One region of the Enterobacter sp. CP102 genome, then DNA from elsewhere that is predicted to be linked to it. Evidence: predicted binding sites of a transcription regulator. Region 1 holds the regulator's gene; the other holds the start of a gene.
The links. Region 1 encodes PurR, which represses purine synthesis genes. Its sites were predicted from a motif close to CANGCAAACGTTTGCNTG; they were not measured.
Positions count from the first base shown of each region.

Region 2: a site for PurR is predicted at 4,788-4,805, ahead of cvpA (colicin V production protein). Genes of this name have one in related genera too.

Region 1 is NZ_CP104014.1:1,996,159-2,003,648, forward strand. It holds gene mdtK (MdtK family multidrug efflux MATE transporter) at 1-554, opposite strand, end outside; gene N1249_RS09390 (riboflavin synthase) at 779-1,417, shown strand; gene cfa (cyclopropane fatty acyl phospholipid synthase) at 1,450-2,598, opposite strand; gene punC (purine nucleoside transporter PunC) at 2,900-4,099, opposite strand; gene punR (DNA-binding transcriptional activator PunR) at 4,215-5,126, shown strand; gene purR (HTH-type transcriptional repressor PurR) at 5,143-6,168, opposite strand; gene N1249_RS09415 (YnhF family membrane protein) at 6,466-6,555, shown strand; gene N1249_RS09420 (MFS transporter) at 6,720-7,490, shown strand, end outside.
Region 2 is NZ_CP104014.1:3,254,518-3,262,007, reverse strand. It holds gene N1249_RS15370 (aspartate-semialdehyde dehydrogenase) at 1-84, shown strand, start outside; gene truA (tRNA pseudouridine(38-40) synthase TruA) at 84-896, shown strand; gene N1249_RS15360 (DedA family protein) at 924-1,583, shown strand; gene accD (acetyl-CoA carboxylase, carboxyltransferase subunit beta) at 1,738-2,643, shown strand; gene folC (bifunctional tetrahydrofolate synthase/dihydrofolate synthase) at 2,713-3,981, shown strand; gene dedD (cell division protein DedD) at 3,971-4,672, shown strand; gene cvpA (colicin V production protein) at 4,861-5,349, shown strand; gene purF (amidophosphoribosyltransferase) at 5,364-6,881, shown strand; gene N1249_RS15330 (glycoside hydrolase family 127 protein) at 6,921-7,490, opposite strand, start outside.

The DNA of each region.
Region 1 (7,490 bases):
ATCCCGAAGTGCCCGTAGATAAAGATGTAGTTCACCGGAATATTCACCAGCAGGCCGATGAAACCCATCACCATGCCAGGCTTGGTTTTTGCCAGCCCTTCGCACTGATTACGCGCCACCTGGAAGAACAGATATCCCGGCGCGCCCCACAGTAACGCGCGCAAATAACCCACGGCTTTATCCGCGAGGGCAGGGTCGATGTTATGCATGGAGCGGATGATATGACCTGCGTTCCACAGCACCACCATAATCAGCACGGAGACCGCACCCGCCAGCCAGAATCCCTGACGCACCTGGTGCGCGATACGCTCGCGGCGGCCGGAGCCGTTCAGCTGGGCGATAACCGGAGTCAGGGCCAGCAACAGGCCATGGCCAAAGAGAATGGCCGGCAGCCAGATAGAGGTTCCGATTGCAACGGCGGCCATATCGGTGGCGCTATAGCCACCTGCCATCACCGTATCCACAAATCCCATTGCGGTTTGGGCAACCTGCGCGATGATCACTGGTATAGCCAGTGCCAACAACTGACGCGCTTCATTCATGTACTTCTGCACGTGAACACCTTTGTATTGTAGTTATTTGAGAGACTAAAAAAGCCGCCGTTACTGGCAGCAAGAAGAAAATGCAGGGGGATGGCAGCTATTGTAGCGGGCTTTAACTAATTATCTAGTGAAAAAATCGCCAGAAAATGCGCTGCACTGGCAACCTGTTTTTCCAACTGTTATTGTGGTGGGATTAAACGGTGTCAGCACCGTCCGAAGAAACAGGAGTTGTAAGCATGTTTACTGGTATTGTTCAGGGCACGGCTAAACTGGTGTCCATTGATGAAAAACCCAATTTCCGCACCCATGTTGTCGAGCTGCCGGAATATATGCTCGATGGCCTGGAAACCGGGGCATCGGTTGCGCATAACGGCTGCTGCCTGACGGTCACTGAAATTAACGGCAATCACATCAGCTTTGATTTAATGAAAGAAACGCTGCGCATCACCAATCTGGGTGAGCTGGTGGTTGGCGATACCGTAAACGTAGAGCGTGCGGCGAAGTTCAACGATGAGATCGGTGGGCATCTGATGTCTGGCCATATCATGACGACGGCTGAAGTTGCGAAAATCCTGACCTCTGAAAATAACCGCCAAATCTGGTTTAAAGTGCAGGATACGACATTAATGAAATACATCCTGTATAAAGGATTTATTGGCATTGATGGTATTAGCCTGACGGTTGGCGAAGTGACACCAACGCGTTTTTGCGTGCATTTAATTCCTGAAACATTACAGCGCACTACGCTGGGTGCTAAAAAACTGGGGCATCGCGTAAATATCGAAATAGATCCGCAAACGCAGGCGGTTGTGGATACCGTCGAGCGCGTGCTGGCGGCAAAAGAAGCCGCAATAATAAAATCTGAAGAAGAATAAAAAAATAACCCCGGCTATCCGGGGTTATTTTTTTAGCGGGCGACCCGCAAACCGTGTTCAACACCACGGCTGAAGACCACCTGCCATAGCTGTATATCACGCGCCCTGAATGCGCCTGCACAGGCGTTAAGGTAATACGTGAACATCCGTTTGAATCGTTCGGAATAGTTGTCAGCAATCTCCGGCCAGGCACTGAGAAAACGCGACTGCCATGCCATCAACGTGGTGTCGTAATCTGCGCCGAAGTTATGCCAGTCTTCCACAATAAAGTGGGGTTCGCAGGCGTTCGCAATCTGGCGAACCGACGGTAAACAGCCATTCGGAAAGATGTATTTGTTGATCCAGGGATCAACGCTATGGTCGGTCTTTTTCGAACCTATGGTGTGTAGCAGGAAGATGCCATCCGGTTTCAGGTTACGGTCTGCCACCGAAAAATAGGTGTTGTAGTTTTTCGGCCCAACGTGTTCGAACATCCCGACAGAGACAATGCGGTCGAACTGATCGTTCAGCTCACGGTAATCCTGGAGCAGAATATTGACGTCGAGGTCGTGACAGCGCTCCTGCGCCATTTTCTGCTGTTCCGCAGAGATGGTCACACCCACCACGCTGACACCGTAGTTTTTCGCCATATAGTACGCAAGACCACCCCAGCCGCAGCCGATATCCAGCACGCGCATCCCCGGCTGTAACTGCAATTTCTCGCAGATCAGACGCAATTTTGCCTGCTGTGCATCCTCAAGCGTGGTGGCCTCTTTCCAGTAGGCGCATGAGTATTGCATGTAAGGGTCAAGCATCCGGCTAAAGAGGTCATTACCCAGATCGTAATGCTCTTTACCCACGATCCATGCCCGTTTTTTGCTTTGCAGGTTGAACAAGCGGGCAGACGCGACACGCAGGGTATCTTTCACATTGCGGGGTAGCTGGCTTTCCAGCCCTGCACGTAAAACGCTTGAGAAAAAGATATCCAGCCGTTCGCAGTCCCACCAGCCATCCATATAGCTTTCACCCAGCCCTAACGATCCCTCCTGCAATACACGTTTGAAAAAGTCGGGATGTTTGATCTGGGGGTCGGATGGGGAAGACCCGTTAATAGTGATGCCTGCACGACTCAATAATTCACTGACGATCCGGGACCAGTTGTCGTCCGGAACGCGGACTTCTTCTATACACGATGAACTCATAGCTTCTCCATCACCTTGCTGTGATTAGAACCTTCAAACAGCGTAGACGCTTTTCTTGGTTTGTGAGAAATCTCACGGTATTACGCCCCGTGAGGCTAGTATCCGACGTAGAACAGAGGAAGGGAGATAGCCCTTGCCGAAAGGCCTTCCATGGTAAAACGGGAGCACTCCGGCTCCCGTTAACACTTAATATTTATCGTATTTAATCGAACCAAATTTAGTATAGGCCTCAAAATTTGGTGATTCAACAGAAAACTCTTAGCAACCTAATCACTGAAATGTAACATAATTGCTGGCGCGATTATGCGTGAGATGTTTCAGCCTGGCCTGCCGTATTTTCCTCACGGTGTGCCGATGACTGCATGTGATAGCCGATGCCAGCAAGGGCAACGGTCACCAACATCACACTGGTGGTGGTAAGCAGCGGCGTCGCAATCAGTGCCGATACTACCAGGCTTGCCAGGAAGCACAGCCCCAGTTGCAGTGTGTTCTGCAAGGCTGCCGCACGGCCCGTAGCCTGCGGGAATGGGCGTAAAGCCTGCGCCACTACAATCGGATAAATGGCACCGTTAGCAATCGCCATCACACAGAACGGGATCAGGATTTCTACCAGACCTGCGCCCGGAATAAAGCCGACGGCCCAGGTACCCACAACGCTTAACGCATACAGTACCAGCAGCCAGGGTAACATCTGCTGACCCTGCCATTTTTGCAGCGCCGCGCGGCAACCGTAACCACCTACCAGGAAGGCGATGGTCTGTGGAACATAGCTCAGGCCGATGGCGGCCGGGCTGTAACCCATCTCATGCAGAATAAAGGGGGAGCCGGTCAGCCATGCGAAGAAGCTGGCGGAGCAGGCAGCGTAGATAAGCACGTTGCCGCGGTACGCTTTGGTGCGCAGCAAAGAGGTAAAGGTAATCGGCTTCGCTTCCGGGTGCGTCTCTTTTTTATGCGCGGGTTTCAGGGCGAATGCGGGCAGCATCAGCACCAGAGTGATGGCAAACAGGGTGGCGAAAATCGCCTGCCAGTCGAAGTGCGCCAGGATCCAGCTGCCCAGCAAGGGAGCCAGCGCAGGGGAAAGGCCAACCAGCGGCATAATGGTGGCAAAAATCCGGTTAGTCCGTGAGGCCGGATAGTAATCCGTCACCAGCGCCTGCCAGGTGACCGCTGCGGCACAAACGCCGACGGCCTGAACAAAACGCAGCACCAGTAGCCAGGTCGCGTCGCGTACCCACAGCATCCCAAGGCAGCCCACGGCAAAAATGGCCAGGCCCAGTAACAGCACCGGTTTACGACCAAAACGATCAGAGAGCGGTCCCCACAGCAGCTGCGCAAAGGCAAACCCGGCGAGGAACAAACTCAGGCTGGCGCTGATGGCTGCGGCAGGCGTTTGCAAATCTTCCTGCATGGCGGCGAATGCGGGTAAGTACATATCGGTAGCTAAAAAGCCCAGCACGCTTAAGCCGCCGAGCCAGACTAAAAAACCTTTCCTGGGTTGCATTGTTTTATTCTCCTTAAGGAGGCAGGTGTACGTTGGCGCAGAGTGTAGGGAGTGCAAAGCAGCTTGTGAAACGCTAATATTTGGCGGGTGCATTCAAATTTTTTGCAGGCAGAAAATGTGGTCAGATTATTCTCTTGAAGTTGTGGATGCTGTCGCCCGTAATGGCAGCTTCAGCGGAGCCGCGCAGGAACTCCACCGCGTCCCCTCGGCCATCAGCTACACGGTGCGTCAGCTTGAGGAATGGCTGGCGGTTCCGCTGTTTGAACGCCGCCATCGCGACGTGGAGTTAACGCCTGCCGGGGCGTGGTTTTTGAAAGAAGGGCGTTCTGTTATCAAAAAAATGCAGATCACCCGTGAACAGTGTCAGCAGATTGCAAACGGCTGGCGAGGGCATCTGTCTATTGCAGTGGATAACATCGTCAAACCCGAACGTACCCGGCAGATGATTGTCGATTTTTATCGCCACTTCTCCGATGTCGAGCTGCGGGTATCCCAGGAAGTCTTTAACGGTGTCTGGGATGCACTGGCAGACGGCAGGGCAGAGATGGCGATCGGCGCAACACAGGCCATACCCGTAGGGGGACGTTACGCATTTCGCGATATGGGAATGTTAAGCTGGAAATGCGTGGTGGCAAGCGATCACCCGCTGGCGGCAATGCCGGGACCGTTAAGTGACGATACCTTGCGTAACTGGCCCTCGCTGGTGCTGGAAGATACGTCACGCTCGCTACCCAAGCGTGTAACCTGGCTGCTGGATAACCAGCGGCGGGTGATTGCGCCAGACTGGGAGTCGTCCGCGACCTGCCTCACTGCCGGGTTATGTGTGGCGATGGTGCCGGTCCATTTTGCCAGACCACGAATCGATGCCGGAGAGTGGGTTGCTCTTGAGCTGGAAAACCCGTTCCCGGACGCGGCATGTTGTCTGACCTGGCAGCAAAGCGATGTATCGCCCGCGATGGCGTGGCTGCTGGATTATCTGGGAGACAGTGAAACGCTGAACAGGGAGTGGTTACGGGAGCCAGATTAACTGGCTCCGTACACGATTAACGGCGGTAGTCGCGGAAAGGACCATCCGCAACGGAGCGACGCTCAATAAGACGCGGGTGGACTTCAATTGACTGTGACTCTTCACGTTTGTTAACGATCCTGTCCATCAGCATATTGAAGGCAGTTTCACCCAGAGAATCTTTCGGCTGGTGAATGGTGGTCAGCGCCGGAGTGAAGAAACGCGCGTTGCGCACGTTGTCATACCCGATCACAGAAATATCCTGCGGTACGCGCAGACCCAGCTCATCGGCAGCACAAAGCGCACCCATTGCCATAATATCGCCGCCGCAGAAGACGGCAGTCGGACGATGCGGCTGGGAGACAATCTGCTGCATCGCGCGATAACCGGATTCAGGCTCAAAGTCACCCTGAACAATCCAGTTTTCCGGTACGGTGATCAGCGCTTCTTCCATGGCTTTCATAAACCCGGCCAGACGGCCTGCACCGGTGTTACGCTCCAGCGGGCCCGGGATCACGCCGATCTCGCGGTGACCGCGTTCCACCAGATAACGACCGGCCATGTAGCCGCCTTCGAAGGCGTTATCGATAACGGAATCGGTAAAATCGGCGCGCGCTTCACCCCAGTCCATCACCACCATCGGGATGTGCCGATACTCTTCCAGCATCGAGAGCACAGATTCCGGGTATTCAGAACACATGACCAGCAGGCCATCCACGCGTTTTTGCGCCATCATCGACAGGTACGCGCGCTGTTTCTCAAGGTTGTTCCACGCGTTACCCAGGATCAGGGTATAGCCTTTCTGGAAGCAGTTTTTCTCGACCGCTTCGATGATCTCTGCGAAATACGCAGCTTCACTGCTGGTGGCCAGCAAACCAATGGATTTGGTGTGATTAACTTTCAGACTACGCGCGACCGCACTTGGCGAATAGTGCAGTTCTTTGATCGCCGCCCAGACGGCATTACGCGTCTCTTCCGCTACAAAACGGGTTTTGTTAATTACATGTGATACGGTTGTAGTGGAAACGTTTGCGCGTTTTGCCACGTCTTTAATTGTTGCCATTAAATGTCACTCCAGACCATATCCTAAGCTCCTGAAAAACTTGAAGGTAAACGTTTGCCTTCTCTCACCCTTATCACGCAATCTGGAATTGCGACACGCCGGGAAAACGACACAGGACGTCAGGAGGGGGTCAATGGCCGGTACGCTAATAAATTTAGCGTGGAATTTTGTCCTATCTTGATGAAAAGGGGAAGAGCAAAAGTGGATATCAGTTTAAATCCAGGAAGATTTTTGACGTAAACTGTGTAAAAATGAGCAAGCTCACTTTTCGTAAGGTGATTAAAAGGAGAAAAATTGATGAGTACCGATCTTAAGTTTTCGCTGACGACCACCGTTATCGTGCTGGCTCTGATTGTTGCCGCGGGTCTGACGGCTGTATTGCACTGATTCAAACGGGGGGAGAACGCTCTCCCTCCGGATTTTCCCCGATTGTTACTTCTCCGGCAAAAATCTTTTGCCAAATTGTTAACTTCTCATTTTTTGTGATTGGTGTCATGCTTTTGACTTCTTTGTTCTGTGTCGCGGTACGACACGGCATCCGGAGTTGACTCATGAAAATCAATTTTCCACTGCTGGCCCTGGCGATTGGCGCTTTTGGGATTGGCACCACCGAATTTTCCCCGATGGGGTTATTGCCTGTTATCGCCCGGGGTGTGGACGTCTCTATCCCTGCGGCCGGTATGTTGATTAGCGCCTACGCAATTGGTGTGATGGTAGGGGCACCGTTAATGACGCTGCTGCTTTCACACCGTGCGCGCCGTAATGCGCTGATTTTCCTGATGGCCATTTTTACGCTGGGGAATGTGCTTTCTGCGCTTTCACCGGATTACACCACGCTGATGCTGTCACGTATCCTGACCAGCCTTAACCACGGTGCTTTCTTCGGACTGGGTTCGGTGGTTGCCGCAAGCGTGGTGCCTAAACATAAGCAGGCCAGCGCCGTGGCAACCATGTTCATGGGCCTGACCATCGCCAATATCGGCGGTGTCCCTGCGGCCACGTGGCTGGGTGAAGCCATCGGCTGGCGTATGTCGTTCCTGGCAACCGCTGCACTGGGTGTGATTGCGATGGTCGCACTGTTCTTCTCGTTGCCAAAAGGCAGCGCTGGTGAACGCCCGGATGTACGCAAAGAGCTGTCCGTGCTGGTGCGTCCTCAGGTGTTGTCTGCGCTTCTGACCACGGTACTGGGGGCAGGGGCGATGTTTACGCTCTATACCTATATTTCGCCCGTGCTGCACGATATTACTCATGCCACGCCGGTCTTTATTACCGCGATGCTGGTGCTGATTGGCGTAGGGTTCTCTATTGGTAACTATCTGGGC
Region 2 (7,490 bases), 1.3 Mb from region 1:
TCCGTTGCCGATAACGTGCGCTTTGGCGGCGCGCTGATGGCGGTAAAAATTGCTGAAAAACTGGTGCAGGAGTACCTGTACTAATGTCGGAAGTGGAACAAAAGCCAGTTCATAAAATTGCCCTCGGTATCGAATACGATGGCAGTAAATACTATGGCTGGCAGCGTCAGAATGAAGTGCGCAGCGTCCAGGAAAAGCTGGAGAAAGCGCTCTCTCAGGTGGCGAATGAGCCGATCAACGTCCTGTGCGCTGGCCGCACGGACGCCGGTGTTCACGGCACCGGGCAGGTGGTTCATTTCGAAACCACCGCGGTGCGTAAAGACGCGGCCTGGACGCTGGGGGTAAATGCGAATTTACCTGGAGACATTGCGGTTCGTTGGGTTAAAGCTGTGCCGGATGATTTTCATGCGCGTTTCAGCGCCACTGCGCGCCGTTACCGCTACGTCATCTATAATCAGCGCCTGCGTCCTGCGGTGTTAAGCCAGGGCGTGACCCATTTTTATGAACCGCTTGATGCAGAGCGTATGCACCGTGCGGCGCAGTCTCTGATTGGTGAAAATGATTTTACGTCGTTTCGTGCGGTGCAGTGTCAGTCCCGTACGCCGTGGCGTAACGTCATGCACATTAACGTCACTCGTTATGGCGCATATGTGGTGGTAGATATCAAAGCCAATGCCTTTGTACATCATATGGTCAGGAATATTGTTGGCAGCCTGATGGAAGTGGGCGCCGGACACCAGCCGGAGAGCTGGATTGCAGAACTGCTGGCAGTGAAGGACAGAACGCTTGCGGCAGCAACGGCGAGAGCAGAAGGGCTGTATCTGGTATCAGTCGATTATCCGGAACGGTTTGACCTTCCTAAACCGCCAATGGGCCCGCTATTTTTAGCGGACTAAACAAGGTGCAATTAAGGCTTAGATAATATGGACGTAATACGTTTTCTGATTGATTTCATTCTGCATATCGATGTTCATCTGGCGGAGCTCGTCGCACAATATGGCGTGTGGGTATATGCCATTCTGTTCCTGATCCTGTTCTGTGAAACCGGTCTGGTCGTTACCCCGTTCCTGCCAGGCGATTCGCTGCTGTTCGTTGCAGGGGCGTTATCGGCACTGCCAACAAACGATCTGAATGTTCATATGATGGTGGTGCTGATGGTGATAGCGGCAATTGTGGGTGATGCCCTCAACTACACCATTGGTCGGGTATTTGGTGAGCGATTATTCAGCAACCCTGACTCGAAGATTTTCCGCCGCAGCTACTTAGACAAGACGCACGCGTTCTACGAACGTCACGGCGGCAAAACCATTATCCTTGCGCGCTTTGTGCCAATTGTTCGTACTTTTGCCCCCTTTGTGGCGGGAATGGGCCATATGTCCTATCGTCACTTTGCGGCGTACAACGTTGTTGGCGCACTGCTGTGGGTACTGCTGTTTACCTATGCAGGTTATCTGTTTGGTGACCTCCCGGTGGTGCAGGAAAACCTTAAGTTGCTGATTGTAGCCATTATTGTGCTCTCAATCCTGCCAGGCGTTATCGAAATTATTCGCCACAGACGCGCGGTGGCAAAACAAGCGAAGTAAATGCGCATTCGCGGTTCGACCACTTTTTTGTCCAAAGTTTCGGGCTGTTATGTTTTAATGTGCAACATTCATGGTCTGTTGGAGGCAAAAATGGCATTATTCGCCTCTTATAGCAAAACTGGCATCCGACCAGGTTCAGGCAGAAAGGTTATCAATGAGCTGGATTGAACGAATTAAAAGCAACATAACCCCGACTCGTAAAGCGAGTATTCCAGAAGGGGTGTGGACGAAGTGTGATAGCTGCGGCCAGGTTCTGTACCGCGCGGAGCTGGAACGCAATCTTGAGGTGTGTCCTAAGTGTGACCACCACATGCGCATGTCGGCGCGTAACCGCCTGCATAGCCTGCTGGACGAAGGTTCTCTGGTAGAACTGGGTAGCGAACTCGAGCCGAAAGACGTGCTGAAGTTCCGCGATTCCAAAAAATACAAAGATCGTCTGGCCTCTGCTCAGAAAGAGACTGGCGAGAAAGACGCGCTGATCGTAATGAAAGGCACTCTGCACGAGATGCCGGTCGTTGCCGCAGCGTTTGAGTTCTCCTTTATGGGCGGCTCAATGGGCTCCGTAGTGGGTGCGCGTTTCGTGCGTGCTGTTGAGCAGGCGCTGGAAGACAACTGCCCGCTGATCTGCTTCTCCGCCTCTGGCGGTGCGCGTATGCAGGAAGCGCTGATGTCCCTGATGCAGATGGCGAAAACCTCTGCTGCGCTGGCGAAAATGCAGGAACGCGGTCTGCCGTACATTTCCGTGCTGACCGACCCAACTATGGGTGGCGTCTCTGCAAGCTTCGCAATGCTGGGCGATCTGAACATCGCTGAGCCAAAAGCGCTGATCGGCTTTGCGGGCCCTCGCGTTATCGAACAAACTGTACGTGAAAAACTGCCGCCGGGATTCCAGCGCAGTGAATTCCTTATCGAGAAAGGCGCTATCGACATGATCGTTCGCCGCCCGGAAATGCGCCTGAAACTGGCAAGCATCCTGGCGAAGCTGATGAATCTGCCAGCGCCTGACCCGGATGAGCCGCGCGAAGGCGTGGTGGTACCGGATCAGGAACCCGAGGCCTGATAACTGAAAAGGGCAGGGCCGGTTGGCGCTGCCCTTTTTCTTTCTAATCGTTAATGACAACCGGGCATCATGGAAAATAAAAGCATTCCCCAAGCCACGTCGCCCCTGGCCGCGTGGCTTTCTTATCTGGAAAACCTGCACAGTAAAACCATCGATATGGGACTTGAGCGCGTAAGCCAGGTCGCCGCGCGTCTGGGCGTGTTAAAACCCGCACCGTTCGTGTTTACCGTTGCGGGAACTAACGGTAAAGGCACCACCTGCCGCACGCTGGAATCGATGCTGATGGCTGCGGGCTTTAAGGTTGGCGTTTACAGCTCTCCGCATCTGGTGCGTTACACCGAGCGCGTACGCGTGCAGAACAGCGAACTGCCGGAATCTGCCCATACCGCTTCGTTTGCGGAAATCGAAGCCGCGCGCGGTGAGATCTCATTAACCTATTTTGAATACGGTACGCTTTCCGCATTGTGGCTGTTTAAGCAGACACAGCTGGATGTCGTGATCCTGGAAGTTGGCCTGGGCGGGCGTCTTGATGCCACCAATATGGTGGACGCGGATGTCTCCGTGGTGACCAGTATTGCCCTGGATCATACCGACTGGCTGGGGCCTGACAGAGAAAGCATTGGCCGCGAGAAAGCGGGTATCTTCCGCGCCAGCAGGCCTGCTGTGGTCGGCGAGCCGGATATGCCGCACACCATTGCTGATGTTGCGAAAGAGAAGGGCGCTGTGCTGCTGCGTCGCGGCGTTGACTGGCAGTATGCGGTACAGGAAAACGGCTGGCGTTTCAGCGATGCTCAGGGCGTGCTGGAAAACCTGCCGTTGCCGCAGGTGCCGCAGCCTAACGCGGCAACCGCACTGGCAGCGCTGCGCGCCAGTGGGCTGAACGTCAGCGAACAGGCAATTCGTGATGGCATTCAGAATGCGATTCTGCCCGGGCGTTTCCAGATCGTCAGCGAGTCACCGCGCCTGATCCTGGATGTGGCGCACAACCCCCATGCGGCGGCATATCTTGCCGGACGTCTTAAATCGTTACCAAAAACCGGGCGCGTGCTGGCGGTTATCGGTATGCTTCATGATAAAGATATCGCTGGCACGCTGGCCTGCATGGAGACTGTGGTCGATTGCTGGTATTGTGCTCCACTGGAGGGGCCACGCGGTGCCACTGCCGAACAGTTGATGGAACATCTCGGCAAAGGTGAAATCTATAAAAGCGTGGCGCTGGCCTGGGAAGCTGCGATGGCAGATGCTAACCCAGAAGATACCGTGCTGGTGTGTGGGTCGTTCCACACCGTAGCACATGTCATGGAAGTGATGGACGCGGGGAGAACCGGTGGCGAGTAAGTTTCAGAACCGTTTAACAGGAACCATTGTGCTGGTTGCGCTGGGGGTGATTATTCTCCCCGGGTTGCTCGACGGGCAGAAAAAGCATTATCAGGACGAATTTGCGGCAATCCCGCTGGTCCCTAAACCAGGCGATCGTGACGAGCCTGATATGTCTCCAGCTGCCACGCAGGCTCTGCCTGCTCAGCCCCCGGAAGGTGCGGCTGAAGAGGTGCGGGCAGGGGATGCTGCGGCACCGTCGCTCGATCCTTCTCGTCTGGCAGTGAACACCAACAGTGAAATCGATCCTGTGCCTGTTCCGGTTGAACAGCCTAAGTCTGTTGAAAAACCGAAACCTGTCGAGAAACCACAGCCAAAACCGCAGCGTGATAAAACCGCCGATCAGCTGGCGGCTGCGTCAGAAACGCCGCCTCCGGCAAAACCGGCCCAGCAGGATGCTGCCCCAACCGGTAAAGCCTACGTTGTGCAGCTCGGTGCGCTAAAAAATGCCGATAAAGTCAATGAGGTAGTGGGTAAACTGCGCGGTGCGGGTTATCGGGTTTACACTTCACCTTCCACGCCTGTACAGGGTAAAATCACCCGTATTCTTGTGGGACCCGAAGCGTCTAAAGATAAGCTGAAAGGTTCGCTTGGTGAACTGAAGCAAATCTCTGGTCTGAGCGGTGTGGTGATGAATTACAGCGCGAACTGATCTTTCCCTCTCCCTTCAGGGGGGATGGAAACATACGTCCGCAGAGACGTAAAAAGCCTGTGGCGTTGAACATTTTTTCAGCGCCTTTTTTATTTACGCGCGGGAAGGAAATCCCTACGCAAACGTTTTCTTTTTCTGTTAGAATTCGCCCCGAACTGGATGACAGGGCGTTTAATCGTGGGACACATATGGTCTGGATTGATTACGCCATCATTGCGGTGATTGGTTTTTCCTGTCTGGTTAGCCTGATCCGTGGCTTTGTACGTGAAGCGTTATCGCTGGTGACATGGGGTTGTGCTTTCTTTGTTGCCAGTCATTACTACACTTACCTGTCTGTCTGGTTCACGGGCTTTGAAGATGAACTGGTCCGAAACGGAATCGCCATCGCGGTATTGTTTATCGCGACGCTGTTAGTCGGCGCTATCGTGAATTACGTGATAGGTCAGCTGGTCGAGAAAACCGGTCTGTCAGGAACGGACAGGGTGCTCGGGATCTGTTTCGGGGCGTTGCGAGGCGTGCTGATTGTGGCCGCGATACTGTTCTTCCTTGATACCTTTACCGGGTTCTCAAAAAGCGAAGACTGGCAGAAATCGCAGCTCATTCCTGAGTTCAGCTTCATCATCAGATGGTTCTTTGACTATCTGCAAAGCTCGTCGAGTTTCTTGCCCAGGGCTTAACGAGGAAAAGACGAATGTGCGGTATTGTCGGTATCGCCGGTTTCATGCCGGTAAACCAATCTATTTATGACGCGTTAACGGTGCTTCAACACCGTGGTCAGGATGCTGCGGGTATCATCACCATTGATGCAAACAACTGCTTCCGTTTACGTAAGGCCAACGGCCTGGTGAACGATGTGTTTGAAGCCCGCCATATGCAGCGTCTGCAAGGTAATATGGGGATTGGTCACGTTCGTTATCCTACTGCTGGCAGCTCCAGCGCCTCCGAGGCTCAGCCTTTCTACGTTAACTCACCGTATGGCATCACGCTTGCTCACAACGGCAACCTGACCAACGCCCATGAGCTGCGTAAAAAGCTGTTCGAAGAGAAACGTCGCCACATTAACACCACCTCTGATTCTGAAATCCTGCTCAATATCTTCGCCAGTGAGCTGGATAACTTCCGCCATTATCCGCTGGAAGCAGACAACATCTTTGCCGCCGTTGCCGCGACTAACCGCCAGATCCGTGGCGCGTATGCCTGTGTGGCGATGATTATCGGGCACGGAATGGTTGCCTTCCGCGATCCAAACGGTATCCGTCCGCTGGTGCTTGGCAAGCGCGATCTTGGCGATGGCCGTACTGAGTATATGGTTGCTTCTGAAAGCGTGGCGCTGGATACCCTGGGCTTTGAGTTCCTGCGTGATGTAGCGCCAGGCGAAGCGGTTTACATTACTGAGAAGGGCCAGCTGTTTACCCGCCAGTGTGCCGACAACCCGGTCAGCAACCCTTGCCTGTTCGAATACGTCTATTTCGCGCGTCCTGACTCCTTCATCGACAAGATTTCCGTGTACAGCGCACGCGTGAACATGGGAACCAAACTGGGTGAGAAGATTGCCCGCGAGTGGGACGATCTGGATATCGACGTGGTTATTCCAATCCCGGAAACCTCCTGCGATATCGCACTGGAAATCGCCCGCATTCTGGATAAGCCATACCGTCAGGGGTTTGTGAAAAACCGCTACGTTGGCCGTACCTTCATCATGCCGGGCCAGCAGCTGCGCCGTAAATCTGTGCGCCGTAAGCTGAACGCCAACCGCGCTGAGTTCCGTGACAAGAACGTGCTGCTGGTGGATGACTCCATCGTGCGTGGTACCACGTCTGAGCAGATTATCGAGATGGCGCGTGAAGCCGGTGCGAAGAAAGTGTACCTGGCCTCTGCGGCACCGGAAATTCGCTTCCCGAACGTGTATGGCATCGATATGCCAACCGCCAATGAGCTGATTGCTCACGGCCGCGAAGTGGACGAAATTCGCCAGATTATCGGTGCCGACGGCCTGATTTTCCAGGATCTGAACGATCTGATTGACGCCGTGCGCGCCGAGAACCCGGATATTCAGCAGTTCGAATGTTCCGTGTTCAACGGTGTGTATGTGACCAAAGACGTTGACCAGCAGTATCTCGACTACCTTGATTCGCTGCGCAACGACGATGCGAAAGCCGTCCAGCTGCAAAACGATCTCGAAAGCTTAGAGATGCACAACGAAGGTTGATAAACCTGAAGGGCGGCGCTGATGCCGCCCTTCGATTTTTTAACCGACCTCATTCACCCAGATTCGCATTTCTCCTTTCCCCCTGTTCGCCCAGCTAAACCACGGGATAAACGTCAGCGTCTGCTTTGCCACCGCCGTCTGGCGTGTATCAAAGCTGTACAGCGGTTTTTCTTCCTGCGCCGTCAGAACACGCAATCCTTCTGTTTGCAGCAACACCTTGCCTTTCAGCACGCCTGTGCCCGGCATCTCGAGAAATGCGCTTGTTTGCGGCAAACTCAGGTTATGCAATTCTGCGCCGTTATCCGCCTCTTCCAGGCAGTAGACCAGCGGCCCGCGCTGGATCGCCACTTTACCGGCCGCGTGGCGTACCAGCGGGTTGGCGTAGACGCGACGGATGGTCATTGGCAGATGTAGCGTAATGACGTCACTTTCCTGCCATGTGCGGTGCAGGTGCAGATAGCCTTTGATGTTTTCACCCTGGGGCGCTTCGCCGTTGACCCGTACCTGCGGGTCTGCACACCATTCTGGCAGGCGCAGCGCCAGCGTATGCGCCACGGCCCCGGGATGGCTAAAACGAATCGTCACGTTTTCATCCCACGGGTAGTTCCC